One region of the Streptomyces sp. NPDC015532 genome, then DNA from elsewhere that is predicted to be linked to it. Evidence: riboswitches for the same ligand, from Rfam matches in the RefSeq annotation. Region 1 holds a riboswitch; each other region holds the start of a gene.
The links. A riboswitch is a leader RNA that binds a small molecule or an ion and turns the genes downstream of it on or off. The one in region 1 is predicted to bind S-adenosylmethionine.

Region 1 (7,788 bases):
CTTCTTGGCGCCCGCCGCGACCGCGGTCTGCTTGCCGTCGTCGGTGGAGTCGGAACCGTAACCGCAGGCGGTGAGCAGGAGGGGGACTGCGGTCAGGACGGCGATGGTGCGCAGGGCGGTGAGCGGTCTTGCGGCAGACACTGAGGTGTCCTCTCGGAAGTCGGGTCGAGTGAGGTGTGATACCGCGCGGCGACAACGGGTCGGCGCGCACCGGCATGCCCTGTCCCGGTTCTCGGGGACACGCGTGCCGCCGAAAGCCGGGACAAGGCATGCCGAGGTTGCGGCCGGGGGACGGGTGTCCTCTCCGCCGGACGACAGTGAGGCGGGCGGGGACGTGGTCGCGGCTCGGAAGGGTGCAGGTTCCGCGGCGTCAGAGGGGCCGACAGATGGCACTGGACGTGCGGCCGAGGTCGATGTGGCGACGTGAGGTCAGAAGCGGCAGCGTCCGCGTCGTGCAGTCGAGCGTTCCCATGGCCACCCCCCGATCCCCGGTATTCCTACCTGGCTGATAGGGATCGTGGCAGAAGGCGGCCCTCACCCCAAGGGGGTGTTCGAATGATGGACGACTTCGTCTCATCTTGTGGGACCAGTCGTGCGACGGCCCGGCGTGTCAGGGGTTTGTCCAGGCACCCGGAGCGTCGGTCAACGCCGATACGTCGGCGGGCAGTCGGGCGGACGCGACGTCGGCGAGTGACACACCCTCAAGGATTTCGCGCACGTTGGAGCGCAGCGCGATCCACAGGGGGAGCAGCGATTCGGCGGGGCCGGTGTAGGAGAGCTCCGGGGGGCGTACTCCCCGTACCGAGACCAGTGGTCCGTCCACCGCGCGTATGACGTCGGCGATGCTGATGGACTCGGCGGCCCTGGCCAGCCGGTAACCGCCGTTGCCGCCGCGCCGGCTGACGACGAGACCGCCCCGGCGCATGTCGTTCAGGATGCTCTCGAGGAACTTGTGCGGGATGTCCTGTGAATCGGCGATGGCCTCGGCTTTCAGAGGCACGTCGTCCGGTGACGCGGCGAGCTGCAGTGCGGCACGTACCGCGTAGTCCGCCCTGGCTGAGATCCGCATGTGCGTAGTATCCCGCACTGTTCGGCTCCGGTTCCCTCTGCCCCGGCCGGCACCCCTCGTGCCGCGGTGGGAAGGGTTACCGCGGGTCGGGCACGTATTTGTAGCCCACGCCTCCTACGGTGACGATCCGGTGCCGGTGGGCCCTGCCCAGCTTGCGGCGCAGCCGCGCGATGTGGACGTCCACGGTGCGGCCGTCGCCGACGTGGTCGTAGCCCCAGACGCCGGCTATTAACCGCTCCCGCGAATGCACCCGGTGGGGTTGCCGGACGAGATGGGCCAGCAGTGCGAACTCCATGTAGGTGAGGTCGAGTTCGCGTCCGTCGAGTTTTGCGGCGTGCCGTGTCGGATCGATGTGGACGGCGCCGGCTCCCGTCTCCCGCGCGGGAGGTGAGTCCGTGGAGGAGAGGCGTCGGATCTCCGGTCGCGTCACACCCTCGGCGAAGAGCTGAGCGGGGTCGGTGCCCTCGGGGACGAGGATGAGATAGCCGACGAGGGGCTTGGAACCGTCCGCCTCGGGGCGGCCCTGAGCGGTGTCGCCCACCAGGCGGAGGCGGCGCACGTCGGACAGCGGTGAATCCTGTGGGGTGGCCTGGGCCGGGGGTGCCGTGGTCATGGCGGTCGTCCTTCGGAAGTGTGTCGGGCGTCCGGGCGTGGTGGTGCGGGTCCGCCTGATCGCCGGGTGGGGAAGGAGGGCGGCGCGGCACGTACGACGCGTGAGCTGTCCGTCCTGCGCGTGACAGCGGACGGCTGCGTGCCTGCGCGTGACAGCAGACGACTGCGTGCCTACGCGTGACAGCAAGCGGCGCTGACGACGTGACCAAAGTCGACATGCCGACGACGAACGAGTCGTTGCTGCGTAGGGGACATGTGCACCATCCTGCGCACCCGCTGGGCGGCCGTCAATGGTTTCCTAGTAAATCGATAGGAAATAGGGGGAGGGGCAACTCCGTGGACGAATGCACCGGGCCGGCGTCACCTTGCCGTGGTGTCCGAGGGCCCACGCGCGTCCGGCCCGAACGACTCACGTCGGTTATGCGGAATGGTCCGACGCGGTCGGCCGCCGCCTCCTCGCGGGGATGACGGCGGCCGTGGCCGGCGGGGTCAGGAGGCGGCGCGAAGCGGCTCCACTCCGATGACCTTGCGGTACACGCGCGCGCCGTCGCCGTAGTCGTCGACGGCGTAGTGCCAGGTCGCCTGGTTGTCCCAGAGCACGAAGTCGCCGGGCCGCCAGCCGAATCGGATGGTGTAGTCGGGCGAGGACGCGTGCCGGAGGAGGTGGTCGAGCAGGGCCCTGCCCTCCTGCGGCGTGACCCCGGTGAGGCCGAGGGCGGAGGAACTGATGAACAGGCCCTTGCGTCCGGTGAGAGGGTGTTCCAGGACGACCGGGTGCTCGACGGTCTCTCCGACCGCCGTCCTCCTGCTGCCCTGCGCGTAGTTCTCCGCGTTGCCGTCGTACACGGCGCTCACGGATTCCAGCAGCACCTTGAACGGCTCCGACAGGTCGTCGTACGCCGCCTGAAGATCGGCCCACAGGGTGTGTCCGCCGATTTCGGGCACCTCTTCGTAGACGAGTGACTCGATCGCGAACACCGGGCCACGCCACAGCCCGCCGATGTGCCAGCTGCTGGCCTTGCCGGTCTGCCGCACGTTGTACGGGTAGACCAGGGGGTTGGCGGGGTCCTTGGCGGCGGTGGGGTGGTCGAACGGCGAGGCGAAGAGCCGTACGGCCTCGACATGCTGATCAGGTGTCAGGTTCTGTCCGCGGAACACCAGCACCTTGTGCTCCGCGAACGCGCGGCGCAGGTCGTCGGCGATGGTGTCGTCGACGGGCCGTGTGAGATCGACGCCGCTCACCTCGGCGCCGAAGCGGGGACCGACCCGCAGGATTTCCGGACGTGCGACAGTGGTCATGCCGAACTCCTCATGTTGTCGTGCGGGACAACGCGCCGTGCGCGGCGGAAGGCGGGGGACAGGGGCCGACGGCACGCGGAGCGGACGGACGTCAGGCGGGCCGGCACCAGGACGCGTTCACGCGCACCAGATCCACGGGCAGCCTGCGGAAGAGGACCGAATCGGTCGTGTTTCCACGGTACGCAGGACCGACGGCCCGACACCAGGCTGCACCATTGCAACCGCGTGAACTTGGACGGCCCCTGTCGCGGTGTCCTTCAGGGCGCTTCCACGCAATCGGGTGGGCCGAGCGCGCCCTGTCCGCCCGCGGCCCTGGTTCCATCGAGGAGCGGCACGGGAGACCCGCCCTCGTCAGAGGCCGTGCGAGCCGCCGATCGCACGAACACGGCCTGCCTGCAAGCATGTTGGGGCCGACGGTGTCACCGGAGCGCGCGTCCTCCGTACCCCCGACTCTCACCGCGTTCCGGCTCGGAGAGCGTCCGGGAGACCGCTCCTGAGGGCTCTTGACGCCTGGAGAATTGGCGATCTACGGTGACCGCGAGCCACGAGTTCCGGTGTGCAAGCCCTGGCTGGCCGGACGGCAACCCTCGACGCAGTGGGGTGCCCCAGGTGACGGCTCGGCGGATGACCCCATTCTGCAAGTGCGATCACCAGGAGGACGGTGTGACGAGCTCTCCGACGCTCCGCTCCCGTCGCCATGTCGATCCGCTGCCCGTCCCCAGCCGGCTCTGTTGTAGCTGACTCTTCTCGCCCGCGCCTTCGCGGGTGTCTCCACAGCCTCCATCACGTCCTCGTCCGAGGAGGCCCGCCCCGCGACGCTCGGTCGCCGATGGGGCATTCCTCGCACCCCTCTTGCGGAAGCAGGCATTCCTTATGACGCGGCACCTCGGCACGAGACCGGTCCGCCCCGGTGGCCTCGGCGCTCTCTCCCTCGGCACGGCCCTCTTGCTGGCCCTCACCGCCTGCACCAGTTCGAAGAACGGCGACAGCGCGGTCTCCGGCGGGAAGACGATCACCGTCGGTACCACGGACCAGGTGACCAGCCTCGACCCGGCGGGCGCGTGGGACGCGGGATCCGGCACGATCGAGAGCGAGGTCTACGCGACCCTGCTCAGTACCGAGACCGGCTCCCCGGACGTCCTGCCGGACCTGGCCTCCAAGATCGAGCCGACCGGGCCGAAGGAGTACACGGTCACCCTCAAGAAGAACCTGACGTTCGGCAACGGACACGACCTGACCTCCTCCGACGTCAAGTTCAGCTTCGACAGGACAGTCAAGATCGCCGACGAGAACGGCCCCTCCTCGCTCCTGTACAACCTCGCCTCGGTTGCCGCGCCGACACCCACGACCGTCGTCTTCACCCTCAAGTCGGCCGACGACACCCTCTTCCCGCAGGTGCTGTCCACCGCGGCGGGCTACATCGTGGACGAACAGGTGTTTCCGGCGGACAAGATCCTCGACGACGGGGCTGTCGTGGCCGCCAAGCCCTGGAGCGGCCCGTACGGTGTCACCAGCTACGACAAGAACTCACTGGTCTCCTTCACGGCCAACCGCGGCTACAGGGGTCGGCAGGGGACTCCGAAGGTCCGGAAGATCCAGCTCAAGTACTACACGAACGCCGGCAACCTCAAGCTCGACGTCCAGCAGGGGACCATCGACGCCGTCTACCGGACGCTGACCACCGCCGACCTGGACGACCTGGCCACCAAGAAGGACGTCAAGGTCCACACCGGCTCGGGCAACGGCATCCGCTACATCGTCTTCGACTTCGCGACCCAGCCCTATGGCACCAAGACCAAGAACGCCGACAAGCGGAAGGCCCTCGCGGTCCGTCAGGCGGTCGCGGACTCGGTGGACCGGGCCCAGCTCGCCCAGCAGGTGTACAAGAACACCTACCAGCCGCTCTACACCCCCGTTCCGGACGGCTTCACCGGTGCCACTCCGTCCTTCAGGTCACTCTACGGCGACAAGAAGGGCGGTCCCGACAAGTCCGCGGCTGCCGCCCGGCTGAAGACGGCCGACGTGACCACGCCCGTCACCCTCAACCTGCAGTACAACACCGACCACTACGGCTCGTCCTCGGCGGACGAGTACGCGCTGATCAAGACGCAGCTGGAGGCCACCGGGCTGTTCAAGGTGAACCTGCAGTCCACCGAGTGGACCCAGTACGGCAAGGACCGCATCGCCCACCAGTATCCGCTGTACCAGCTCGGCTGGTACGCCGACTACCTCGACGCCGACAACTACCTCTCGCCCTTCTTCTCGGCCAACAGCTGGATCGCCAACGGCTATGCGGACCCCGCCGTGCGTGCCCTGATCAAAAAGGAGGAGACCGAGACGGACCCGGCCCAGCGGACCGAGCAGCTGAAGCAGGCACAGGACAAGGCCGCCGCGTCCGTCCCCTTGATCCCGCTGCTCCAGGGCTCCACCGCCATCGTCACCCGCACCGATGTCAGCGGTGTGCCGTCCGAGTTGGACGCCACGTACACGTTCCGCTGGGCGGGGCTCGCGAAAAGGTGAGCGTCCTGACGCGGGAGACCCCCGGCGCCGCCGGGTCCGGTCTCGTCCGCTACCTCGTGGCCCGCTTCCTCCTCATCGTTCCCACGGTGCTGATCCTGGTCAGCGTCGTCTTCTTTCTCATGCGGGCGACAGGTGATCCCGTCAGTGCCGCGTTCGCCGACCGGCTCACCCCGGAGCAACTGCGGGAGAAGCTCCACCAGACGGGCTACGACCGGCCGCTGCTCATCCAATACCTGGACTTCCTGCGGTCGTTGGCGACCGGGGACCTGGGTCGCACCGCCACCGACAACCAGCCGGTGAGTCACCTGCTGACCACCTACGGCGCTGCCACCGCCGAACTCGCCGGCTACGCCCTCGGTGTGGCCCTGCTCGTGGGCGTGCCGCTCGGCATGCTCGCCGCCTCCTACCGGGACCGCGCCGCCGACGCGGGACTGCGGGTCTTCGCGATCCTCACCTACGCCACACCGGTCTTCTTCCTCGGCCTGCTGCTCAAGCTCGTCTTCGCCGTGTGGCTCGGCTGGCTGCCCGCGTCGGGCCGGGCGAGCACCGAGGTCCAGCTCTTCTTGCAGGATCAGACCAGCACGACCGGCTTCTATCTCCTCGACGCCCTTCGCAGCGGTGACTCCGCGGCCATCGCCGACGTCGTACAACACGCGGTGCTGCCCGGCCTCGCGTTGGGCCTGCTGGTCGCGGGCGTGCTGCTGCGTCTCGTCCGCACCAACCTGATCGGCACCCTGAACACCGACTACGTCGAGGCCGCCCGCTCCCGCGGCGTGACCCCGTTCCGGCTGATCACCCGCCATGCCACCCGGCCCGCGCTCATCGCCGTCGTCACCGTCCTCGGACTCCAGGTGGCCGGCCTGCTCGGAGGGGCGGTCCTGACGGAGACCACCTTCGAGTGGAAGGGCCTCGGTTTCGAGCTCGCCCACTACCTGACGGTCCGTGACTTCCCGGCGGTGCAGGGCATCGCGGCCCTGTTCGCCATCGTCGTCGCGGTGACCAACTTCCTCGTCGATGTCGTGGCGGCGCTGATCGACCCCCGAGTGAGGTACTGACCCATGGCCGCCCAGGTCGTCCCGAGACGGCGTACCCTGCTTCCCGGCAGGCCGCGCCTTCCGGCCCGCGCCGGCGTGCAGCGAGCCATGCTGCTCACCGGAGTGCTGCTGACCGGGCTGTTCCTGCTCGCCGCGCTCCCGGGGCCGCTGCTCGCCCCGCACGGATACGCCGAACTCAGGGACCACACAGGGCTGTTCGGCTCACGCCGGCATCCCGGCGGGGCGCATCCGCTGGGCACGACCATCGCCGGGTACGACGTTCTGTCCCGCACCGTGTGGGGCGCCCGGACGGCACTGGAGATCATCCTTGCCGCACTGCTGCTCTCGGCCGTCCCCGGCACCGTGCTCGGCCTCGTCTCGGGCTACCTCGGCGGCCGACTCGACCGGCTCCTCGTAGGGCTCGCCGACGCGATGTACGCGTTCCCCTCCCTGCTCCTCTCGATCGTCATGTCGATCGTGATCAGCGGAGGGCAGTCGAGTCTCGTCGGCGGCCTGGGCGCGGCGGCCTGCGCGGTCGCGGTGGCGTTCGTACCGCAGTATTTCCGTGTCGTACGGGCCGACGTGATCCGGGTGAAAGCGGAGCCCTTCGTCGACGCGGCCCGGGTGACCGGCACCGGAACCTGGCGGATCATGTTCCGGCACGTGCTGCGGAACTCGCTCCGCACCCTCCCGCTGATCTTCACCATCAACGCCTCCGAAGCCACTCTCACCCTGGCGGGCCTCGGCTTCCTCGGCTTCGGTATCGAGCCCAACTCCGCCGCCGAATGGGGCTACGACCTCAACCGTTCGGTCGCGGACGTCACGTCGGGTATCTGGTGGACCGCCCTGCCACCCGGGCTCGCCATCGTCCTCACCGTGCTGGGCACCACCCTGCTCGGCGAGGGACTGACCGACCTGCTCGACCCGCGGCTGAGACGACGCGGCACGGGTGCCGCCGACAAGGACGGAGGCGTGAGCGATGAGTGACCTGCTCCGGATCGAGGACCTTCACGTCACCTTCGACACCGATGCCGGACCGTCCCCCGCCGTCGACGGGGTCAGCCTCTCCGCCGCCCCCGGAGAGATCCTCGCGCTGGTCGGCGAGAGCGGCAGCGGGAAGACCGTGACCGCCAGGTCGGTGCTCGGGCTGCTGCCCGACACCGCGACCGCCACCGGCCGCGTCCTGCTCGGAGACGGCACGGCCGACCCGGCCGAGGACATCCTGACCGCGTCCCCCGCCCGCCTGCGCGCCCT
Region 2 (7,788 bases), on a different contig from region 1:
TCGCCGGGATCGCCTACGCGCCGGCCGGCCGCCCGGGGTGCCGGACACCGGGCAGTCGGTGAACGGGACCGGCCCGGCGACGGGCCGGCGCCCGTGGAAGGAGCGCGGGCCCGCCGCCCGTCGGCTCAGGTGCCGAGTGCGTGTCCGGTCGTCGAGTCCACGTGGTCCGGGATCTCGTCGTGGCGATCGCCCACGGTCGGTGTCCCGGCGGGCTCGAACATGAGGATCGCGGCGCCGGAGGGAGCGAACGGCTTGTGCTCCGTGCCCCGGGGAACGGTGAAGACCGCCCCTTGCGGGAGCAGGACCGTGCGCTCCCCGTCGGGCTCGCGCAACGAGATGTGCAGCTCGCCGTCGAGTACCAGGAAGAACTCGTCGGTGTCGTCGTGGACGTGCCAGACATGTTCGCCCGCGACCTTGGCGACGCGGACGTCGTAGTCGTTGACGCGCGTGACGATGCGGGGGCTCCACAGGGCGTCGAAGGAGGCCAGAGCCTTGCCGAGGGGAATGGGTTCGCTGCTCATGGGCTCATCCTGAGCCGTTTCGCACGGCCGGCGCGAGTGCTGGGAATCGCCCATGGCGGCGTCGTCTTGCGCGGGTGCGCCTCGCGTCGGGCGGGACATACGGGCGGCGAGCGGACCCGACCGCACCGGGCACGGAATGTCGGGTCCGGCACAGTGGGACCGCCCTAGCGTGGAGATCAGTGAGGGAAGGACGGCCAGGAGTGCTGGAGCGGCTGAATCAGGCCATGGACCACATCGAGGAACACCTCGGTGAGCCCATCGACGTGGCCGGGCTGGCCCGTATCGCCATGACGTCGGAGTACCACTTCCGGCGGATGTTCTCCGCGCTGGCGGGCATCCCGCTCTCCGAGTACATCCGCCGCCGGCGGCTCACGCTCGCCGGGGCCGAAGTGCTCGCCGGGGAGCGGACGCTGCTGGAGGTCGCGGTGCGGTACGGGTACAGCTCGGGCGAGGCGTTCGCGCGTGCCTTTCGCGCCGTGCACGGGGTCGGACCCGGCGAGGCGCGGCGGACGGGCGCGGCGCTGCACTCCCAGCCACGGATGTCCTTCCGGCTGATCGTCGAAGGGAGCGGCAGCATGCGGTACCGCGTGGTGGAGAAGGGCGGGTTCCGGCTCGTGGGCAGGGGGACACGGGTCCCGCTGGTCTACGAGGGGATGAACCCGGCCATCGTGGAGTTCGTCAAAGGAATCGGCAAGGAGACGCTGGGGCGCTGGCAGGAGTACGCGGACGGGGAGCCCGGCGGTGTCCTGGCCGCCGTCAGCAACCACTCCGCGGACGATGCGGAGGGCACCGAAATCGGCTACTTCCAGGGGGTGGTGAGCGACGCGGAGGTGCCCGGGGCTTCGGAGAGCCTCGACGTCGGGCCGGGGACGTGGGCGGTGTTCGAGTCCTCGGGCGCGTTCCCGACGGCGGTCCAGCACCTCTGGCGGGATGTGTACACGCAGTGGTTCCCCTCGAACCCGTACCGGAGCCGGCCGGGCCCGTCGCTCTCGCGCACCCGGGTGTCCGAGGACGGTACGCACGCGGACGCGGAGGTGTGGATTCCGGTGGAGCGGGCCGGCGGCTGAACCCCGAAGCGGGCCACGGCCCGCAGGGTCCTTCGGCCGGGCGATCAGGCAGAACCGCCCGCCGCAGGCGGGCGTGGATGCGCGCCGGTTCTCCGCCTGGTGATCCGTGCGGCCGCCGGGCCGGTGTCTCCGGCCCGGCGTTCAGCGTCCCGCGGAACCGTCCGCCGGCCCGGCACGCCCGCTTCGGCGGGAGTGTCAGACGTCCGCCGTCGGGCGCACCACATCACTGCCGTGCCGGAAGGCGGGGTGATCGCCGAGACGGCGTACGTAGTCCAGGAGCCGGGGATGCGAGCCGAGGGCGCCGGAGGGGCCCAGCCCGGTGAGAGCCGTCCACACGTCCACGTCCGCCGCCGTGAGCGTGTCACCCAACACGTAGGGCTTCGAAGCGAGTTGGCAGTCCAGCAGGTCCAGGGCCGCCGCGAGCTCCGAGGCCGGGGCGGACGCGGTGACATCGCGGTCCAGCAGATCGCGGAGCGCTTCGATGTCGGCGGCGAGGGACGGAGGGCGGAGCGCGGACGGGCTCGTCGTGGTGTGACCGGAGAACAGTCCGGCCAGATCGCGGAGGATGGCGGGCGGGTGGTTGCTGACGATGCGTCCGCTCCACCGGTCGCACAGGGCGGGAGCGGTGAGCGGTCCGTCGAAGTGGTACTCGGTGGCCTCGTAGGCGCGGCGCAGCGACGCGAAGGCGTCGGGTGTCCGCGCGGGGTCGGCCAGGAGCGTCGTGGCGACCGAGTCCCGCAGGCCGAGCAGGCCGAGGGTGATGGCGATACGCAGCGAGAACGGACAACTCCGCGACAGATACAGCTCGTAGCGGTGCGGAGCCGGGTAGAAGCCGCCGGCGAGACCGACACCGATGCGGCTGTCGACGCGGTGCGGGAGGGCGGACGATGCCACCGCCGGCTGGAGGCGAAGGGCCGAGGGGAACGAAATCTGCTCACAGGGGCGTGCGTTGGCAGTGCTGGACGTGCGCGAAGCTGTCTCGGGCATGACTCTCCCTGGGGGAAGAAGGAAGCCACCGCCGCTTTGTGGGCACCGGCGGCCGGATGCGGATTGACTGCGCTGGTCGCACCGGTCCGGATCGCACGGACCGGCCGCGAATCAGTAAGCGCTGGAGACACGCAACAGATCGATGTGCAGGCGCCTCGTCAAGCCGTTCCTTGGCATTCCCACCGGTCCCGACTTCGGGGCTCGCGAGACGCGAGACCGCACTTGCCCCACCGCACCGGCGGGACCCGGTCGTCACCCGGGGCACCCCGTCGCGGTGGAAGGGTTGCCTGTCAGCGGGCCGGGGCCGATGACCACTGGGGCGGGCGGACCCGCACCGTGGGCGCTGACAATCGTGACCGTCCATGCCAGTCTCGGTGCGCTCTGTTGTGCCGTCAAGGAGGCCGCACGCGCGGTCTCACCTGGTGGTCACCCGCATTGACATTGTTTTCGGCGCGGGCCTAACCTGCGGCCCACCACAGGATGCCTTTTCGGCCGGAGAAGAAATGGTGACGGCGATGCACACAGCTGACGGGACGGCCGCATGGCGGCGCCTCGGCCGTGATGTGCTGTGCGCCGACCGCTCCGTGGACCTGCTGCGTGTCAACAGCGCCCTCTGTACGGGCATGTGTCGCTCCCTCAGCCGAGGCTGACGGCCCCTTCGGGTCCTTGACGACCGCGGGCTGACGGCTCTCCTCCTCGACGACCACCGCTGTCGCGATGTGTCCTTTCCCGTCCAGCCCCCGTTCCACGTGTGCCCGCGCCTCGCCGCGCCCTGAGCCGTCCGGCTCGGCGTGGCGCTGCCGCTCCGTGGTCCGGGGTGTCCGAATCCGCTGGAGCTCTCCATGAGTCAACCTCCCGGCAGCGCTGTGTCCTTCGGAGCAGCGACGCCCGCCGAGGCGATCCCCCGTACCGACTTCCCCGCCGGGCCCAAGCCACTGGCGGCCCAGCGGGTCCTTCCGCTCCGGCGTCCCGGCCGCTGGATCATCACGGCCGTCGTGCTCGTGCTGGTCGCCCAGATCGCCCACGGCCTGGTGACCAACCCCTTCTACCAGTGGGATCGGTTCCAGTACTGGTTCTTCCGTCCGACCATCCTCGACGGCCTGCTCATCACCCTCGAAGTGGCTGCCTACAGCGCCGTGTTGGGCCTGCTCGGCGGCATCGTGCTGGCTCTGGCCAGGCTCTCCCGGAGCCCGGTGCTGCGCGCGGTCAGCTGGGTCTACACCTGGCTGTTCCGGTCGGTGCCGCTGATCGTGGTCCTGCTGTTCCTCTACAACTTCAGTGCCCTGTACCAGACGTTGAGCGTGGGCGTTCCGTTCGGGCCGGCGTTCTTCACCTTCGACGAGTCCCGCCTGGCCACCGACATGGCCGTCGCCGTCGTCGGACTGAGCCTGAACGAAGCGGCGTACGCCTCCGAAGTGGTGCGCGGCGGGCTCCTCTCCGTCGACCAGGGCCAGCACGAGGCGGCCTCCGCCCTGGGACTGCCGAAGCGGTACCAGTTCGGGAAGATCGTCTTCCCGCAGGCGCTGCGCTCCATCACCCCCAACTACGTGAACCAGCTGATCGGCCTGATCAAGGGCACCTCGCTGGTCTTCTACGTGTCCCTGCTGGACCTGTTCGGCTCCGTGCAGAGCATGGGCAGCACCTACCCGGGCGACATTGTGCCGCTGCTCCTCGTGGCCACCGCCTGGTATCTGATCCTCACCAGCGTCGTGTCCGTCATCCAGTTCTACGTCGAGCGGTACTACTCGCGGGGCGCGCTGCGCACCCTGCCGCCGACTCCGTTGCAGAAGGCGCGGAACGGTCTGCGTGACGTGCGGGCCCGGTTCCAGAGGGAGACGGCGATATGAGCGGCGAGACGCGTCTGACGACAGTGCGGGCAGGGACGGCCCCGGCCGCCGAGGCGGCGGACACGGCGTCGACCGCCGCCGTCCGGGCGGAGGACACCGCGGCGACCGCCGACAGCGCCGGAGCACTCCGGGCGGAGCCGGCCGCGGTCGAGGTGCACGATGTGCACAAGTGGTACGGAGCCCACCGGGTCCTGGACGGTGTGGAGTTGACCGTGCGGCCCGGCGAGGTGACGGTCGTCCTCGGCCCGTCCGGCTCCGGAAAGTCCACCCTCCTACGGGTGATCAACCACCTGGAGAAGCCCGAGATCGGCCATGTGAGCCTGAACGGTGAGCTCATCGGCGTCCGCAGGCACGGCGATCGACTCAAGGAGCTGAGCGAGCGGGCCATCCTGGCCCAGCGCAGCCGGATCGGGTTCGTGTTCCAGAACTTCAACCTCTTCCCGCACCTGACCGTGCTGGACAACGTGGCCGCCGCTCCCGTGGCGACCGGGCGGCTGTCCAGGGCCGGGGCGCGGGAACTGGCCCGCGATCTGCTCGCCCGGGTGGGCCTGGCCGACAAGGCCGCCGCCTACCCACGGCAGTTGTCGGGCGGTCAGCAGCAGCGCGTGGCCATCGCCCGCGCGCTCGCCCTGCGGCCCGGAGTCATCCTCTTCGACGAACCGACGTCGGCGCTCGACCCCGAACTGGTCGGTGAGGTTCTCGCCGTCATCAAGGATCTGGCCCACAGCGGCACGACCCTGGTCATCGTCACCCACGAGATCGGTTTCGCCCGCGAGATCGCCGACCGGGTGGTCTTCATGGACGACGGGCGCATCGTCGAACAGGGCCCGCCCGAGCAGGTGTTGGACCATCCGCGAGAAGCGCGCACCAGAGAGTTCCTGAGCAAGGTGCTCTGACCGCTTCCTCTCGGCGCGCGGCGAGAAGCCTCTCGCCGAGGCGCTCCCGCCTCGCCGCCCCGACCCGCGGGCGGGGCGGCCCCCCGATTCGACGGCCCGCCGGGACCGTTCCCCCACATCCCTCACCGCACACCCGATAAGGACAGCCATGCCCACCTTCAGCCTGAACCGCAAGGCCCTTCGCGGCGTCGCCGCCACCGCTGCCGTCGCCTCCCTCGCGGCCTCCCTCGCCGCGTGCGGGGCAGACAGCGACGCCGCCACCCGGACGCGGACCGACGCCGCCGGAACCGTGACCGTGGGCGCGCTCTCCAACGGGGCCGCCAAGGAGACCGTGCTGAAGGTCTCCGAGGTGAAGTCGATCAGCGATGAGCTGCCCAAGTCCGTAGCCGAGAGAGGCACGTTGGTGGTGGGGATCGGCGCACTGCCCGCCGGATCCCCGCCCCTGAACTTCGTCGGACAGGACCAGAAGACGCTCACCGGCAGCGAACCCGACCTCGGCAAGCTGGTCGCCGCGGTCCTCGGGCTGAAGCCGGTGGTGAAGAACTCGACCTGGGAGAACCTGTTCGTCGGCGTCGACAGCGGCAAGGTGGACGTCGCCTTCTCCAACGTCACCGACACCGAGGAGCGCAAGAAGAAGTACGAGTTCGCCTCGTACCGGCAGGACAACCTCGCCTTCGAGGTCCTGAAGAAGAGCACGTGGAACTTCGACGGCGACTACCGGAACCTGGCCGGCCAGACCGTCGCGGTGGGTGCCGGAACCAACCAGGAGAAGATCCTGCTGGAGTGGAAGGCGAAGCTGGCCAAGGCGGGCAAGAAGTTCACCGTCAAGTACTACCAGGACAACAACGCCACGGCCCTGGCCCTGAACAGCGGGAAGATCGACTCCTTCTTCGGCCCCAACCCGGCTGTCGCCTATCGCGCCATCCAGAACGCCAAGTCCCCCCACCCGACCCGCAACGCGGGTCAGTTCTCCGGCGCGGGCGAGACGATCCAGGGCCTGATCGCGGCCACCGCGAAGAAGGACAGCGGGCTCGCGAAGCCGGTGGCCGACGCCATCAACTACCTGATCAAGAACGGCCAGTACGGCAAGTGGCTGGCCTCCTGGAACCTCTCCAACGAGGCGGTGGAGACCTCCCAGGTCAACCCGCCCGGCCTGCCGCTCGACAACTCCTGAGCCACCGCGCGCCCCGGGACTTCGCCGTGCGCGACGAAGTCCCGGGGCGCGTCCGGCCGCGTTCCAGATACGGAGAACCCGCACCGCCATGTCCACCAGCGTCCACGCCGCCCCCGTCCCTTCCCCGACTCCTGCCCCACCGCACGTCCTGGACAACGCGGCGTGGGCCGCGTTGACCGGTCCGCACGCCCACCTCGCCGAGCGCGTCGGCCGGGCCGTCCGCTATCCCACGGACGTGTCCCCGTTCACCGCCCTCGCCGACCCCGCCGATCCCCGCGCGTGGGACGACCTGGCCGCGCTGGTCGGTCCGGGCGCGGTCACCCCCGTCACCGCGGTGCGGGCCGTACCCGATGGCTGGACGATCGAACACAGCGGCGACGGGGTCCAGTTGACCGCCACCGCGCTGCACTCGGAGCCCGCGCCCGAAGCGGTACGGCTCGGACTCGCCGAGGTGCCCGAGATCCTCGACCTGATCGCCCTCACCCGGCCGGGCCCCTTCCTGCCCCGTACCGTCGAACTCGGTACCTACCTGGGCATCCGGGAGGGCGGCCAACTGATCGCCCTGGCCGGCGAGCGTCTGCGCCCGCCGGGCTGGACCGAGATCAGCGCCGTGTGCACCCACCCCGGCCACCGAGGCCGAGGGCTGGCCACCCGCCTCGTCCGCGCCGTCGCGGCGGGGATCAGGGAGCGCGGGGACATCCCCTTCCTGCACGCCGCCGCCGACAACACGAACGCGATCCGGCTCTACGAGTCGATCGGGTTCACCCTGCGCCGCCGCACGCGGTTCGTGCTCGTCCGCACACCCGGCGGACAGCGGACGGTGTCCGCGGCGCGAGAAGAGGCCGGGCAGCCGGAAGAAAAGACGCGCCCGTGAGGTTGGGACTGTTCACGACCGTGCGGCGCCCTGTCGGGGACCCGCGAGGGTCGCGCGGAGGACGAACCCGGGAGCGCCGGGCCGAGAGGGCGGAGGCGAGGCACATGCGCCGTGCGTCCCGCCGTGTGCCGAGGCCGCTCGCACCCCGCCCCCTGCATCTGTACGGCCGGCCGCACATCGATCTGCTGCGGGTCGCCGGCGCGCTCTGTCGCCCCTGACCCGTCTCCACGCAGCCCCGCCCCGCTCGCCGGGGCCGGATTCCTCGTACGGCCGATCAGGAAGGCACCTCCCGTGTCCTCGTCACGCTCTCCCCTGCACCTCGCCGTCGCCCTCGACGGCGCCGGCTGGCACCCGGCCGCCTGGCGCGAACCGGTCGCCCGGCCCGGTGAACTGCTCACCGCCGCCTACTGGGCCGATCTGGT
Region 3 (7,788 bases), on a different contig from region 1:
CGTCCCAGCTCGTCCGTGCCGAACCAGTGCGCGCCGCTCGGGCCGCGGAAGTTCTGCGCCGGTACCCCCTTCAGCGGGTCGCGCGAGGTGAACAGCCGGGGCCGGAACGAGGCCAGCACCACCAGCACGAGGACGCCGACCGACAGCAGCAGGCCGGGGCGGCGCAGCACGAACCGCAGCACCGGCCGTCCGCGGACGCGGCGCCCCGGTGCGGGGTCCGGCGGTGTGCCCACCGGGCGAGCGAGACCGAGCGCGGCCTCGGCGGCGTCTTCGACAAGACTCTGGCTCATGCGATGCGTGCCCTTCCGGCCGAGGCCACCACGATCCGCGGGTCGAGCAGCGGATAGACCAGGTCGACGACGAGGTTCGTCGTCACGAAGATCAGTGCGCCGAACGCCACCACCCCCTGGACCACGGGGATGTCCTGGGCCGTGACGGCCGCCGCGGTCACACGGCCCAGGCCGTCACGGGAGAACACCGTCTCGACGACGACGGAACCGGCGATCAGCTGCCCCACCAGCAGTCCGGCGACCGTCAGCGCCGGCAAGGAGGCGTTGCGCAGCGCGTGCCGCAGATGGACCCGCCACCGGCTCGCGCCCTTGGCGCGGGCGGTCTCCACATACGCCTGGTCGAGCGCGGTGAGCAGACTCTTGGCCAGCACCTGCGCGATCAGAGCGCCGGTCGGGACCGCGAGGGTCAGTGCCGGCAGGACCAGCCCCTTCAGTCCGTCGTTGCCGAACGCGGGGAACCAGCGCAGCCGGAAGGAGAACGCCTCCACGAGCAGGAGTCCCACCCAGAACGTCGGGACGGAAACCCCCAGCGGCGGCAGCGACAGCAGAAGCTGCCGCAGCCAGCGCCGGGTGGTGTACGTGGCCGCCACTGCCAGACCGCCGCCGAGGACCACCGCGAACAGCAGTGCCGAAGCCGTCAGTTGGAGGGTCTGAGGCAACGCGTCGGCCACCGTCGAGGCGACCGGGCGGCCGGTGGCGACCGAGTCACCGAAGTCCCCGCGCACCGCCCGGCCGAGATACTCCGCGTACTGCGTGAGCACCGGCTTGTCGAAACCGTACTCGTGCCGCAGGGCGGCGATCTGCCGGGGATCGACCTGCCCCGAGTCCATTCCGGCACCGGCCATCGCCGTGACCGGGTCGCCCGGCAGGTAGTCCAGCACCAGGAACGACACGGTGTACGCCGCCCACAGCACCCCGACCGCCTGCGCGAGCCGCTTGACCACGTAGCCGCGCACGGATCAGCCGATCCAGGTGTCGTGCAACTGGATCCGGCTGGAGGCGTCGAAGGCCAGGCTGTGCACCTTCGTGGACAGGCCCAGCTGCGTCTGGAGCTCCACCACCGGCACGTTGTAGGCGTCGCGCACGATCGACCGCTGTGCCTGCGCCACCAGTTTGCTGCGCCCCGCCGGGTCGGTGGTCGCGGCCTGCGCCGACAGTGTCGTGTCCAGGCCGCTCGCCGGAACGCGGTAGAAGTTGGCCAGCTTCGTGGAGAAGGAGCTGCGCAGGATGTCGGGATCGGCGCGGGTGATGTTGCCCCACGTCGCGTCGAACGCGCCCGACTGCTGTGTCGGCGTCAGCTGGGTGAGCTGAAGCTGCTTGAGCGTCACCTGAACCCCGACAGCCTTAAGTTGCTGCTGTATCAGCTCCAACGCGGGCTGATTGGTGGCGGCGTTGGGAACCCAGTCGATCGTCAGGCTCAGCTTCCTGCCGCCCTTGGTGCGCGTGCCGTCGCCGGCCGCCTTCCAACCTGCCTGGTCCAGCAGGGACTTCGCCTTGGCCGCGTCGAAGGCCAGATCCGGGGCGAGGCTGGTGTAGTCGGGTGTGGTGTGGGCGAGGACGCTGGTCGCCGGCCGGGTGCCTGTGGGGAAGACGGTGTCGGCGATCTGCTTCCGGTCGATGGCCGACAGGATCGCCCGGCGGACCCTGGCGTCCTTCAGGAGGGGCCGCGCGTTGTTGAAGCCGAGTCCGAAGGCGATGCCGGGGTTGGCCCGCCGCTGGAGGGTGACCTGACCGCCCTTGAGCGCCGCCTCGTCGGCCCGGCCCACGCTGCCGATCGCGTCCACCTGGCCGGACCGGAGACTGCCGGCCCGTACGCCCGCTTCCGGCACGACCTTGAACACGAGCTTGTCCAGGTACGCCTCGCCCTTCTTGTCCCACCGTGAGGAGCCCCAGGCGTAGCCGTGGCGCTTGGCCAGGGTGAAGGACTGGTTCTGCACGTACTGCTTCAGCACGAAGGGCCCGGATCCGACCACCCCGTCACTGCACTTCTGCTGCGGTGACCGTTTCACGCTCGCCGAGGACTCGATCCCCAGGGAGTGGGTCGAAGTCGCCTGCAGGAACTGGGCGTTGGGCTGCTGGAAGGTGACCTTGACGGTGAGCGGGTCGACCACCGAGGTGCTCTTGACGCCGCTGAGGTAGCCCTCGGCCAGGGTGCCCAGGACACCGAGACGCGGAACCGCGTCGAAGTTGTCCTTGACGACCTGGGCGGTCAGCGGGGACCCGTCGCTGAAGGTGACACCCGAGCGCAGGTGGAAGGTGAACGCGGTCGCGTCGGTGCTGATGTCCCAGCTCTTCGCCAGCCACGGCACGATCTTGCCGGTCCTGGGATCCTGGTCCGTCAGGGAGTCCACGACCTGGCGCACCGAGTAGATCGTGTCGTTGCTGCCGACCTGCTGGGGGTCCACGCAGCCGGCGTCCGAACCCACGGCGAAGGTCAGGGTTCCGCCGGCCCGCGGCTTGCCGCCCCCGGCGCCGGAGCCGTCGGCCCCCGACCCGCAGGCCGTCAGCAGCACACTGGTGGTGAGAAGGGCGGCGAACGCCGCCCGACGGGGAGATCTGAAATCCGGACGTGCTCTCACGGAGGGTGCTCCTCTTTGTGTCGCCCGGCACGGGGCACGACCACGCACAGGCGTGCGGGCCCGGTCGGCGCGATGCCGTGACGGGGAATGCCCTGCGGGCAGGGGCCGGGCGGAAGGCGGATCAGAAGGATCAGGAAGAAGCGGGAGCCGGGCGGGGACACCTGCCCCGACGACTGGTCACGGACGTGGACCGTCGGTGGGCAAGCCCGTCAGCGCTCCGCTGCGGAAGGGGCCGTCAGGCCTGACAGAAGCAGCTGGTCGAGCGCTTCAGATCGATGTGGCGTCGGCGCGCCAGCCGGGAGAACACCATGGCGACGGAGAAGGAGGCACGAGGGTCATCACCGTGTCGCACAGCGGTCCTCCTCCCATCTCCGGCCCCGGTCATGGGGCCACGCGCTTGCGCGGATCGTCGCTGATCCCGCCGGGCTTTCACCTGGAGCACCCCACCGCGCGGGAGGGTTGCCGGTCAGCAAGCCAGGGCTTGACGCTGACACTCGATGCCGTTGGTGATCGTACGGAGCGGTTCTGACGTACGTCAATGGCGGCACCGGACTCCGCCGGTGAGCACGGGCCGGCCGCCCCCATGCCGGGGATACGGGGCCGGGGCGTCGCGGCCGCCCCGTCAACCGACCTGTCTGGAAGCCGGGTTCACCGGCACGAAGGCTCCGTTGACGCCTTCCGCCCCGTGTGCTTTCATCCCGCCATGCCGAAGTCGGAACCTCTGACCCGCCGCCGCGCCGTGGACCTCGTCCGTGTCGCCGCCGCGTTGTGTCGGACGACCGGCTGACCCCGCGCTTCCGCGAACTTCCGCTCCGGACAAGCCGGTCGAGCACATTCCGGTCGATCTCGCCTATGCCCGCGCCGACTTGCCGCCGAGCCCTCTCGTTCCTCTCGCCCCGTCATGACGAGGACCCGCCATGCCTTCGCCCACGCCCGCCGGCCGACGCTACGAAACCGAGTACGACCGCCGCAGACTGCGCCAGTGGCTCGCCGGTGAGGCCAGAGCGGAGGGGGTCACCCGCCGTCGGCTGCTCACCCTGCTCACCGCGGCCGCCGCCGGAAGCGCACTCGGCACTCCGCGGCCCGCCCACGCCGCCGACCGACCGATCGTCAAACCGCTGCCCCCCGAGTGGTTCATCGAGCGCGGCACCAACGCCGAGACCCGCTGGGAGGCGCTGCGCGGAACCGGCCACCACACCCCCAACGACCTGTTCTTCGTGCGGAACCACACCGCCACACCCGTCCTGAACGCCGACGACTGGCGGCTGCGGCTGTGGGGGAGCGGGTTGCGCGGCGACCGCGGCGAGGACCGTCCCGTGGAGTTCGGCTACGACGATCTGCGCGCACTGCCGGCCGTCACCCGGACCGCGTTCGTCGAATGCGCCGGGAACGGCCGCTCCTTCTACACGACGCAACAGGGGGAGACGGTCACCGGTACCGCCTGGACCCTGGGAGCGATCGGCGTCGCCCGCTGGCGCGGGGTGCGGCTCGGCGACGTGCTGCGCAGGGCAGGACTTTCCCCGCGCGCCGTGGACGTGCAGCCGCGCGGGCTCGACGCCGAGTACGTCAGCGGTGGCGAGAGCCTGGGCCGGGTCCGCCGCCCGCTGCCGCTGGCCAAGGCCCTGGACGACGTACTGCTCGCGTACGAGATGAATGGCGAGCCGCTCCCGTACGACCACGGCTATCCGGTGCGGGTCGTGGTGCCCTCCTGGGTGGGGATCGCGTCGATCAAGTGGGTCGGCGACATCGAGGTGTCCGCACAGCCGCTCTACTCACCCTGGAACACCACCTTCTACCGGCTGTTCGGCCCCGCCCACCCCGAGGGCGGCAGCGCTCCGCTCACCCGGCAGGCCACGAAGAGCGCCTTCGAGCTGGCGAGCGGGGCCACGTTCACGGCCGGCGACCGGCACGTCCTGCACGGACGCTCGTGGTCGGGGGCGGGAGCCGTCGACAAGGTCGACGTCTCCACCGACGGCGGGGCCAACTGGCGGCCCGCCCGGCTGCACGACCGGCCCCGGACCGGCACCTGGACCCGATGGTCCCTCGGCTGGCGGCCCGACACCCCCGGCGCCACCCACCTGCTGGCGCGCGCCACGGACACGGCCGACCGCACCCAGCCGGACATCGCCGTGCCGAACACTCAGGGGTACCTGTTCGGCGCGGTGGTACGGCATCCGGTCAGCGTGGTGTGACGGACGACTTGGACCGGAACGCACACGCACGCGTCTCCGCCGCCATCGCCTCCGACGCGTGCACCAGTCGCAGCGGCACGCCGCGGCGCAACGCCTCCCTGGCCGCCCGGTCGGCGGCGCCGAGACACTCCGGTGAACCGTCCAGTCCTACGACGACGGGTCTGAGCACCGCCGACACCTCCCGGATCGAAGCTGGCTCGGCGCCGCGGGGCACCGGGCCCCACATCTCCAGGGTCACTGACGGATTTCTCCGCGGTCAGGGCCGACCCGGTCGGGGACGGACCCGGTCGGCCCACAGCCGTCTCGTCCGGCTCGACTCGCCATGAGGTGTGGCTTCAGCCCACGACGAGCACTCCTGACACGGCGTCGGGGCGCACGTCCTGCGTCAGGACTTGGCGTGCCGTGCGACGTGGTGAGGACGGTCCCTGCGGGCCGTAGCCGAGGCGGAGCACCATCTGAGCGGATTCCCGCCGGCCCTCGACGAGCTGTTCGCGCAGGTCCGGCCACTCCAGCGCCTGGTGCAGGAGCGATGCCCGTACGCCGTGGGCGGTGGCCAGAAGCAGGACGCGTTCGAGTGCTTCGCCGGCGCGCAGCCAGTCCGTCCGGCGGTCGTGGAGCGTGGACAGTACGGCGATGAACGGCCGCTTCTCGAAGGTGCGGGCGAGGAGTTCCGAGGGGTGCGGGCGGGCGGTGAAATCGCGCATCGGGATCCTGTCCCGGAAGTCCTGCGGGCCGGCCACCGCCGGTGGCATTCCGAGGGACTCGTCGTTGGGCGGGTGAACCCAGCGGCGGCTCTCGGCGGACCGGTCGGCGTCCGCGGTGTTGCGGCGCTCCCCTTCCCGGGTCAGCCCCAGCAGCCTGTCGGTCTCCGCGGTGCCGGGGAATTCCAGCTTGGAGCCTTCCGCGTGGGCGGCTTCGGTGAGTTCCGTCAGGACGGAGACCGGAACCGGCCGGCCGGTGAACGGGAAACGGCTGCTGTGCCGCAGCCATAGAGCCTCGTACAGCCGCGGCGTCGCGGAGAGCCGAGTGGTTCCGGAGAGCTGGAGGGTGGCCAGCAGGTCCGGTTCGCCGGGGCGGGGGAGAAGCCTGGACACGGGTTCCCAGCCGTGGTGGGCGACCGCGACGCGCAGGTTGAACAGGGCGCAGCCGACGGAGACGTGCAGGGCGCGTCCGGACGGGTCGGCGTGCCGCAGGCCGCGTCGCACGACGGCTCGAATTTCCAGTGTGACCGTGTCCGGGTCGAGCCGGAACCGCCAGGGCTGGGTGTTGTGGATGGAGGGAGCGGTGACGGACGCCGCGACCAGCCGTTCCAGGGTCGGGACGTCGAGAGCCGTGATGGACATGGTGTCTCCTCCCGTGTCCGGCGTCGGAAGGCCCGCCGGGCTGTCCGCTGGTCCCGCCCAGCATGGTCCCGTCGGGAGGCCGTGGGGAGAGGCCACTCGGCCCTCGGTCCGGGCCCAGCGGTGCACTTGGGGGAGCCCCGCGGCATCCTCTGCCCCCGGGGGCCACCCGCGCTGGGGGGACCGACGTCCCCGCGCACGAGGACCCCCGGAGAACAACCAACCGGAGGCCGTATCCCCTGCCACAGGAGGCGCGCTGGTGCCGCGCTCGTGGTCAGGGTTTGCCGTACCCCGTGCCGCCCGGACGCAGGACGGCCAGACGGCTGCGGTACTCCTCCTCGTCGATCTCCCCGCGGGCGAAGCGTTCCGCGAGGATCTGCTCCGGCGTCAGGCCGGGGCGTGTCCCCGTCTTCGTTCCACCGTCGGACGACCGGGACACGGCCCGGAACAGCACGACGGCGAAGACGATCAGCAAGGCCCAGAAGAGAAGCATGCCGACCGACATGGTGAACCAGCCCCACCCACTCGGATCATGCCCGTACCAGAACATCACGGTCACCTGCTTCCTCGTGCCACCGGACCCCCGCGGAGCCGGTGCGTCATCGTCGGTGTCGCCCCTCGCCACCCAGCTGTCCCCACCCACCTGCCGTGAGCCGAGAGCCCGCGTCCAGGGGGACGGCCGGCCCCACGGCTCAGCGCTCCATCTCGATGTGAACCGACGGAGGGTCGTGAAGGGTGTTGTGGACGGTGCAGTGCGAGGCGACGGCGAGCAGGGCGGCCTGGCGTTGGGCCGGCAGTTCCGGCGGCGGCACGACGACCAGACGCAGGGACTCGACGCGAGCAGGCAGATCCGCAGCCATGGTGAACTCCGAACGGACCCGCAGCCCGTCGCGGGGCAGTCCGTGGCGCTGCAGGTAGCGGCCCGCGTAGAAGGCGACGCAGGTGGCCAGGGACGCGGCGAACAGTTCGACGGGGGTCGGCGCGATGTCCGTCCCGCCCGCGTCCACGGGCTGGTCGACCAGCAGCCGGTGTCCCCGGATGTCGACCTCGTACGCGTCACCGTCGACATGGGTGACGTCGAGCCGGTGTTCGACGGTGGGCCGTGGCTCTCGCGCGGCCGATGTGTCCTGTGCTGTGCTCGTCATGGCAGCCTCCTCGGCGACGTCCTGAGGCTCAGGAACCGTGCGTCTGGGGTCCTTCGGCGGTCTTCGGCTCGCTGGTGAGCCGCGGTTCGACGTCCACGACGCCCTCGATGGCGCGTACGAGGCGCACCGCGACGGAGATGAGTGAGGTGTCGCGTATGTGTCCGCGCAGGATGACGACGCCTTCGCGCACGCTCACGTGGATGGCATGGCTGAAGCCGGGGAAGAGGTAGGACACCACAGTG
Region 4 (7,788 bases), on a different contig from region 1:
CTCGCTGGCGCGGGTGGCCCGCTCCTGCTCCTGGGAGGCCAGTGCCGCCTTCTCCTGCGCCGTCAGCGAGTTCAGGAGCTTCTGCGCGGAGCCCAGCTTGCCCTGGACTTCCTTCTTCTTCTTGGCGAGCTCGGTCCGGGTGTCGGCGAGGTCCTTGAGCTTCGCGGACGCCTCGGCACGCTGCTGGGCGAGCGAACGCTGCTTCTCCTGGACCTTCTTGAGCGACTCGACCTGCTGGGCGCTCAGCTGGTCCATGGCCGAGGCCTTGTCCAGGAAGTCGTCCGGGTCGGAGGAGAGGAAGAGCGCCACGGAGGGGTCGATACCACCGGTGCGGTACTGGGCGCTGGCCATCGAACCAAGGCCCTCGCGCAGCTCGTTGAGCTCTTCCTGGCCACGGGCGACGTTGTCCTGGAGAGCGCTGATCTGCTTCTGCAGCTTCTGCTGCTTCTCCTTGGCGCCGTCGAGCTTCTCCGTGGCCTGCTCAGCCTCTTCGTAGAGCTTGTCGACCTTGGTCTTGACCTCGTCCTTGTTGGGCTTCTCGGACGGCGCCGCGTTGGCGGCATTCGCGCTGAGGGCAACGGCGGCAGCGGCGGCGGTGGTGAGCACGGTCACACGGGTGCGGCTCGGCTGCTTGGGTCGACGGTGGGACGCCACGAAGGCGAGCTCCTTCTTCCTCCAGCCGCCTGCCGAAAACGCCGACGGGCGGTGCCCCTCCACCGTCACTCCTCATGAGTGATCACCCTAGTTGGAGGTTCAGGCCATGACCCTAGTGACCTCCTTGTGATCAGTTCAAATCCAAACCTGAAAATTCTTTGTCACGGAGTGCATTCTTTGCCATCAACTCACCAGCAGTGATGTCCGCTTGACACTACGTCGCGTCAACACCAGTCGAATTCGGGCATCAGGCCCAGACGTTACGCATGGTGCGTACGCGGCTCATACGACTTAGGGCACGGATCGCCGCGCGGGCGAAACCCGTGCCGCGGGGAGCGGAACGAGACTCCGGAGCAGAGGAGAAGAGCGCACGGAAGGTGACGAACAGGAGGAAGCGCACGAAGAGATCCATGCCGGAGGAACGACCTGAAACGGGCGCACGGGGAACGCGAGCGAACCGCAAGGGAGTCGCACGGGGGCCGCGAGGGAGTCGCACGGGGATCGCGAGGTACGACGTGGGACAGGAACGCCCGCGGGAGTCGTTCAGCCGCGAGAGAAGCGCTTGAGGAGCACCACGGACGCCACCGGCCGCGCGCCCGCCTTGGCGATCCCGTCGGCGACCTCGCGGTCCGTCGAGGCGACGATGACCGGCCGGCCGGGCGGCTCGGCCCGTACGAGCTGACGGATCAGCTCGTCGGCCGTGACACCGGGCTTGGAGAACAGCACCCGCACCCCGCGCGGAGGCGCGAGCAGCACCGGCGCGGCCAGTTCGGCCCCGTCGAAGACACAGGTGACCTCGGCGCCGGTCTGCGCGGCCAGTTGCGAGAGCTGTCCGAGCAGCCGCAGCCGCTGCTTCTCCAGCGGCATCTGGGGATAGCCGGTCTTGGTGACGTTGTAGCCGTCGACGACCAGGTGCGCCTGCGGCAGCGCGAGCAACTGGTCCAGGATCGCGGGGTCGTTCTCGGACAGCGCGCGGGCGGCGATGTCCTTCGGGGTCATCCGTCCCGGCTCGACCGCCTCGACCGTCTCCGCGGGCCGCACCGAGAGGGGAGGCAACGCCAGTTCCCTGCGCAGCCCCTGGGCCGCCTCCAGCACGGTGTCCAGCAGCAGCCGCACCCGCATGTCCTCGACGCTGCGCCCCTCGCGGGCCGCCTTGCGGGTGGCCTCCAGGGCCGCCTCGGCCTCCGCGAGACGCGCCTTGAGCCGCCGCGTCTCGCTCTCGGCCGCGGACACCTGTGTCTGGCTCTCCGCCCTCGCCCCGTCCGTCTCGGCCTGGAGCTTGCGCAGGGCCGCCTCACCGCGCTTGACGTCGCTGAGGGCCCCGCGCAGCTTGCGGTGAAGCGATTCCGCTTCCTTGCGGGCCGCGTCCAGTTCCGCGCGCAGCCGTTCGGTCTCGGCACGCGTCTGCCCGCGGGCCTCGGCGAGTTCCGCGCGCAGCCGGTCCAGCTCGGCGCGGCTCTCCTCACCGGCGCGCTCGGCGTCCGCCCGCAGGGCCTCCTCGCCCGCGGCGGTCACCAGCTTCACCCAGCCCGCAGGACGCACGACATAGGCCGCGGCCGCCACGTCCAGCGGATCCGCGGCCGGGGGCGGCGCGCCCGAGTCGAGAGCGCCGACGACGTCCGGCTGGGTCTCTCTGAGCTTCTCGGCGATGCGCTGTCTGAACAGCGGGTCCGTCTCCAGCGCCGAGGCCATCGCGTTGCCGGCGAACTTGGCACGGCGGCTCGGTGTGAACCGGGCGTACTGCCTCAGCTGCGCGGGCAGTTCGGACACCGTCAGCCCGCCGAAGCCGTCCGAGACGATCTGGACGACGCGTCGGCGCACGCCGTCGGGCAGCGGACGGTCGAGCACCTCGGCGGTGCCGTCGTCCGGCTCCCCACCTGTGGTCTCCACCATCCGTTCACCCCAATATCCGTGCGGGGCCCGCTCCCTCAGGAGCCGGCGCCCGGCCTGTCCACCAGTTCGACCTGATCCACCGCGTTGCACCAACGGCACCGCACCGACTCGATGGTCTCACTGACCACCTCGCGCTCCTCGACCTTGGGCTCACCGGCCAGGTCCAGGTGCACATACTCGACGACCTTCGACGAGCGGGTCACGTCGAAACGCGTGAGATTGCCGCAGAGGGCACAGCGCCAGCGGGTCTTGGCGTCGGGCAGGGGAACTGTCATAGGGCAGCCGCTTTCCTTCTCGTGTCCGTCCGGCGCCGGTTTCCCGGTGCTATGGCTCGTAACCCTACGGCCTGGCGGGTACTCGACGCTCGGCCGTCCACGGCGGCGAGGCGGTCTGTGCGCATCGGTGCGGTTACGTCATGCTCTGCACCATGATCGGCAATTGGAGTGCGACGGTCGGCAGGGCGCTGCGGGGGCGGTCGACGCCGGTGACGTACGGACTGATCGTCCTGTGCTGTCTGATCTTCGTGATCGGTCCCGCCTCGGGCCTGGATCCCGCGTACGGCACCGGGGACGAGCTGCTGGTCGCGCAGCGTGCCTATTTCCGCCGCTGGGGCGTGGTGCCGGCCGCTCTGTTCGACGGGTCTCCCGGCGAGGTGCTCACCCCCGCGACCGCCCTGTTCATCCACGGAAGCTGGCTCCATCTCCTGGGCAACATGCTCTTCTTCTACGTCTTCGGGCTCATGGCCGAGGAACGCATGGGCCATCTGGAGTTCGCCCTCTTCTACCTGGGCTGCGGGTATCTGGCCCTGCTCGGCTACGCCGCCGCCAACGCGACCTCGCAGCAGTCCCTGGTCGGGGCCTCCGGGGCGATCTCCGCGGTGCTCGGCGCGTTCCTGTACCTGTTCCCCAGGGCCCGGGTGACCAGTCTCTTCCCGTTCCTGTTCTTCCTGCCGCTGCGGTTCCCCGCCTGGGTGGTGCTGCCGTTCTGGTTCACCCTCCAGTGGCTGGCGGCGGGCCGCAGCCCCTCGGGCCCCGGGGTCGCCTACCTGGCGCACCTGGTGGGCTTCTCCCTCGGTTTCCTCTACGCGTGGGCGCGGTTCCGGCGCCGTGCGGAGCCGGTGCCCGTCCGGGGGGTGCTGCCGGGGCCCCCGGTGGAGCGGCCGGGCCAGGTGGACCGCGAGTAGGGTGAGATCCCCAGCAGCGGCCCCCTAGGGAGAGAACCAGCCGTGATCACCGCGATCGTCCTCATCAAGACCAGCGTGGACCGGATCCCCGAGATCGCCGAGTCGATCGCGTCCCTGGAGAGCGTCAGCGAGGTCTTCTCCGTCACGGGTACCTACGACCTGATCGCCATGGTCCGGGTCCAGGCCCACGACGACCTGGCGGACGTCATCCCCGGCAAGATCAGCAAGATCCCGGGCGTCGAGGCGACGGACACGCACGTGGCGTTCCGTACGTACTCCCAGCACGACCTGGAGGCGGCGTTCGCGATCGGTCTCGACTCCTGACCGACGCGCCACCGCCTCCGGGCGGACGGGCCGCGGGCGTCAGACCGCCGGGACGCAGCGGCCGTCCTCGGTGCGGTACTGCCAGCGCGCGCCGTCCCTGACGAGCTCGCGCACCGCGCGCACGAAACGCTCGACGTGCTCGTCGGGGGTACCGGCGCCGAAGCTGACGCGGATGGCGTTGAGGGACTTCTCGCCCGGCGCCGCCTCGGGGGCGCCGCACTCCCCCTGGGTCTGAGGGTCGCTGCCGAGCAGCGTGCGGACGAGCGGGTGGGCGCAGAAGAGGCCGTCGCGGACACCGATGCCGTACTCGGCGGAGAGCGCGGCGGCGAAGTGCGAGCTGTTCCAGCCCTCGACGACGAAGGAGATGACGCCGACCCGCGGGGCGTCGTCGCCGAAGAGGGAGAGGACCCGGACCTCGGGGACCTCGGCGAGGCCCTCGCGGACGGTACGGATCAGGTGCCGCTCCCGGGCGAGAAGGCTGTCGAAGCCCTCCTCGGTGAGCGCCTTGCAGGCCGAGGCGATCGCGTAGGCCCCGATGACGTTCGGCGAGCCGGCCTCGTGCCGGGCGGCGCTGTCGTGCCACTCCACGTCCACGCCGCCGTCCACGCGCCGGGTGACCTTGCGGCTGGCCCCGCCGCCCGCGAGGTACGGGTCGGCCTCGCGCAGCCAGTCGGAGCGGCCCGCGAGGACACCGGAGCCGAACGGCGCGTACAGCTTGTGCCCGGAGAACGCGACCCAGTCGACGTCGAGGTCCTGGACCGACACCGGGTGGTGCGGGGCGAGCTGCGCGGCGTCGAGGACGATGCGCGCGCCGTGGGCGTGCGCGGCGGCGGCCAGTTCCCGCACCGGCCACAGCTCCCCGGTGACGTTCGAGGCGCCGGTGACGCAGACCAGGGCCGGTCCGTAAGGGTCGCGGGCGGCGAGGGCGTGCTCCAGGGTGGCGACGGCCTCGTCCGGGGTCCGCGGGGCGTTCAGGTAGGTCACCCGGGCGTCGCGCCAGGGCAGCAGCGAGGCGTGGTGCTCGGTCTCGAAGACGAAGACCTGGCAGTCGGCCGGGAGCGCGGCGGCGAGCAGGTTGAGCGAGTCGGTGGTGGAGCGGGTGAAGACCACCTGGTCACCGGCGCGGCAGCCGAGGAACTCCTCGACGGTCCTGCGGGCGTTCTCGAAGAGGTCGGTGGAGAGCTGCGAGAGGTAGCCGGCACCCCGGTGGACGCTGCCGTAGTAGGGCGCGTACGCGGCCACGTCGTCCCACACCCGCTGGAGGGCGGGCGCGCTGGCGGCGTAGTCGAGGGCCGCGTAGGTCACCTCGCCGCCGGTGACGAGCGGGACGGTGACATCCCGGCCCAGAACGGCCAGGGGGGCACAAACGGTCTGGTCGGCGGCAGCGGTGGAGACAGACATGGCGAGCTCCTGTGAGAGGCAGGCGGGATCACCGCGCGAGCCGGCCGCCCGGAGGCAGGGCTCGGCGCAGGAGAAGGTGAAAGGGGTGTGGAGGCGGGGCTCTACGCCCTAGCGCATTCGCTTGCTCACAGAAGGCTCCCTCGAACGACCAGGACCCCTGGTTGCGTCCGCCCGATGGGCGGGAGGGGTCCGCGCTTGCCGTAGGCCTCGCTGCCTACGACCTGGTCTTCACCCGGGGCACCCCGCCACGGACGGAGGGTTGCCGGACAGCCGGCCGGGGCCTGATGGCTGTCACTCATGACCTGATACAGCATCTTGCCAGAGGATCTTCCCCGCGCAAGACGTCGTCCGGATTCTGGACCACGTCCCGCGCGGGGTCTCACGCCGGTCAGGCGTTGCTGGCGGCCACCCAGCGCTCCAGGGTGCGCTTCGCGGCGCCGGAGTCGATCGACTCGGCCGCCTTCGCCATGCCGTCGCGGAGCTGGTCCGCGAGCGGCGCGCCGGTCGGCGACAGGGCCACCAGGGCCGCCGCCGAGTTCAGCAGGACCGCGTCCCGTACGGGCCCCCGCTCGCCGTCCAGGACGCGCCGGGCGACCTCCGCGTTGTACGAGGCGTCGGCGCCGCGCAGAGCCTCCACCGGGACGATGTCGAGCCCGACGTCGCGGGGGTCGAAGCGTTCCTCGGTGACCTTGCCGTCGCGGACCACCCAGACGTGGGAACCCGCCGTGGTGGTCAGTTCGTCGAGGCCGTCGTCACCGCGGAAGACGAGCGAGGAGTTGCCGCGCTCGGCGAACACGCCCGCCACGATGGGCGCCATCCGGAGATCGGCGACGCCGACCGCCTGGGCCTTCACCCGCGCCGGGTTGGTCAGCGGCCCGAGCACGTTGAACGTTGTCCGGATGCCCAACTGGCCGCGGGCCGCCGCCACATGACGCAGCGCCGGGTGGAACTTGACCGCGAAGCAGAAGGTGATCCCGGCCTCCTCCGCCACCTCGGCCACCCTCTTCACCGGCAGGTGGAGATTGACGCCGAGCTTCTCCAGGACGTCGGAGGAACCGGACGCGGAGGACGCGGCCCGGTTGCCGTGCTTGACGACCTTGGCGCCGGCGCCGGCCACCACGATCGAGGACATCGTGGAGATGTTGACGGTCTTCGCGCCGTCGCCGCCCGTTCCGACGATGTCGACGGTGTGTCCGGGCACCTCGATCACATTGGCGTGCTCGTACATCGCCCGGACGAGTCCGGCGATCTCCTGGACGGTCTCGCCCTTGGCCCGCAGGGCCACCACGAACCCGGCGATCTGCGCGTCGGTCGCCTCGCCGCGCATGATGCGGTCCATCGCCCAGGCCGTGTCGTCCGCGCTCTGGTCGCGGCCTTCGAGCAGGCCGTTCAGTACCGCGGGCCAGGAACGGCCCGCCGCGGTGTCGCCTCCAGCGGGGTTCACAGCGCTCATGGTCGCTCCTGGTTCGTAGGTCACGCGGTCGTGGGTGACACGGCGTGGGGTGAGGCGGTCGTGGGTGACGCGGGGTGGATCGCCCGCGGCACCGGGTGAGTCCACCCTATCCAGCCCGGGGGACGGCAAAGAGCCCCGTCCGTGTCATGGACGGGGCTCCTGCCGTGGCGAACAGCCGGGGATCAGTGGTGGCCGTGGCCGCTCGTGATCTCCTTGTACTCCTCGACGGTGGGCTTGGGGATCTGGCCTTCCTCCCCGTAGAAGCCCTCGCTCATCTTGGCGCGCAGCTTCTGCGCGCCCGAGACCTTGCGCTCGACACCGTTCTCGTCGACCGTCGGGCCGATCTCGGCCGGCTTGTACTGCTCGTGCGCCGTGAGCGTGTGCAGCGCGTCCTGGCTGAGCGGCTCGTGGACCTCGATGAACTCACCGTGCGGCAGGCGCTTGATGATGCCCGACTCGCGGCCGTGCAGCACCTTGTCCCGGTCCCGGCGCTGGAGGCCGAGGCAGATCCGCTTGGTGGCCATGAAGGTGAGCACCGGCACGACGAAGAACGCGATACGCACGAACCAGGTGATCGAGTTGATCGCCAGGTGGAAGTGCGTGGCCCAGATGTCGTTGCCGCCGCCGACGAGCAGGACGAAGTACCAGCTGATCCAGGCGGCACCGAACGCGGTCCGGGTCGGGACGTTGCGCGGGCGGTCCAGGATGTGGTGCTCGCGCTTGTCGCCGGTGACCCAGGACTCGATGAACGGGTAGACCGCGATCGCGACCAGGACCAGCGGGAAGATCACCAGCGGGATGAACACGCCCAGGACGAGCGTGTGACCCCAGAGGTTGATCTCCCAGCCCGGCATGACACGGATCAGGCCTTCGGAGAAGC

Region 2: it holds a riboswitch for S-adenosylmethionine, as region 1 does, so the genes downstream of both, ACF07B_RS24245 (putative leader peptide) here and ACF07B_RS21730 (ABC transporter substrate-binding protein) in region 1, are expected to answer to the same signal.
Region 3: it holds a riboswitch for S-adenosylmethionine, as region 1 does, so the genes downstream of both, ACF07B_RS39310 (putative leader peptide) here and ACF07B_RS21730 (ABC transporter substrate-binding protein) in region 1, are expected to answer to the same signal.
Region 4: it holds a riboswitch for S-adenosylmethionine, as region 1 does, so the genes downstream of both, ACF07B_RS04380 (aminotransferase class V-fold PLP-dependent enzyme) here and ACF07B_RS21730 (ABC transporter substrate-binding protein) in region 1, are expected to answer to the same signal.

The regions. Positions count from the first base shown of each region.
Region 1 is NZ_JBIBSY010000006.1:331,609-339,396, reverse strand. Features, by position in the region: gene ACF07B_RS21755 (ABC transporter substrate-binding protein) at 1-141, opposite strand, end outside; gene ACF07B_RS21750 (putative leader peptide) at 371-472, opposite strand; gene ACF07B_RS21745 (RrF2 family transcriptional regulator) at 611-1,069, opposite strand; gene ACF07B_RS21740 (winged helix-turn-helix domain-containing protein) at 1,146-1,682, opposite strand; gene ACF07B_RS21735 (TauD/TfdA dioxygenase family protein) at 2,171-2,980, opposite strand; SAM riboswitch class IV at 3,521-3,630, shown strand; gene ACF07B_RS21730 (ABC transporter substrate-binding protein) at 3,854-5,500, shown strand; gene ACF07B_RS21725 (ABC transporter permease) at 5,497-6,555, shown strand; gene ACF07B_RS21720 (ABC transporter permease) at 6,559-7,521, shown strand; gene ACF07B_RS21715 (dipeptide ABC transporter ATP-binding protein) at 7,514-7,788, shown strand, end outside.
Region 2 is NZ_JBIBSY010000008.1:154,142-161,929, forward strand. Features, by position in the region: gene ACF07B_RS24230 (cupin domain-containing protein) at 126-521, opposite strand; gene ACF07B_RS24235 (helix-turn-helix domain-containing protein) at 722-1,588, shown strand; gene ACF07B_RS24240 (glutathione S-transferase C-terminal domain-containing protein) at 1,784-2,575, opposite strand; gene ACF07B_RS24245 (putative leader peptide) at 2,687-2,752, opposite strand; SAM riboswitch class IV at 2,789-2,933, opposite strand; gene ACF07B_RS24250 (amino acid ABC transporter permease) at 3,418-4,422, shown strand; gene ACF07B_RS24255 (amino acid ABC transporter ATP-binding protein) at 4,419-5,318, shown strand; gene ACF07B_RS24260 (transporter substrate-binding domain-containing protein) at 5,467-6,492, shown strand; gene ACF07B_RS24265 (GNAT family N-acetyltransferase) at 6,581-7,366, shown strand; gene ACF07B_RS24270 (putative leader peptide) at 7,471-7,584, shown strand; gene ACF07B_RS24275 (LLM class flavin-dependent oxidoreductase) at 7,658-7,788, shown strand, end outside.
Region 3 is NZ_JBIBSY010000022.1:28,117-35,904, reverse strand. Features, by position in the region: gene ACF07B_RS39325 (ABC transporter permease) at 1-290, opposite strand, end outside; gene ACF07B_RS39320 (ABC transporter permease) at 287-1,246, opposite strand; gene ACF07B_RS39315 (ABC transporter substrate-binding protein) at 1,250-2,869, opposite strand; gene ACF07B_RS39310 (putative leader peptide) at 3,105-3,221, opposite strand; SAM riboswitch class IV at 3,258-3,371, opposite strand; gene ACF07B_RS39305 (sulfite oxidase) at 3,787-5,061, shown strand; gene ACF07B_RS39300 (universal stress protein) at 5,048-5,230, opposite strand; gene ACF07B_RS39295 (Acg family FMN-binding oxidoreductase) at 5,397-6,404, opposite strand; gene ACF07B_RS39290 (SHOCT domain-containing protein) at 6,676-6,954, opposite strand; gene ACF07B_RS39285 (OsmC family protein) at 7,094-7,546, opposite strand; gene ACF07B_RS39280 (CBS domain-containing protein) at 7,575-7,788, opposite strand, start outside.
Region 4 is NZ_JBIBSY010000001.1:1,038,027-1,045,814, reverse strand. Features, by position in the region: gene ACF07B_RS04405 (NlpC/P60 family protein) at 1-654, opposite strand, end outside; gene ACF07B_RS04400 (NYN domain-containing protein) at 1,198-2,547, opposite strand; gene ACF07B_RS04395 (hypothetical protein) at 2,583-2,822, opposite strand; gene ACF07B_RS04390 (rhomboid family intramembrane serine protease) at 2,975-3,730, shown strand; gene ACF07B_RS04385 (Lrp/AsnC family transcriptional regulator) at 3,773-4,054, shown strand; gene ACF07B_RS04380 (aminotransferase class V-fold PLP-dependent enzyme) at 4,094-5,455, opposite strand; SAM riboswitch class IV at 5,642-5,758, opposite strand; gene trpD (anthranilate phosphoribosyltransferase) at 5,844-6,908, opposite strand; gene ACF07B_RS04370 (cytochrome bc complex cytochrome b subunit) at 7,091-7,788, opposite strand, start outside.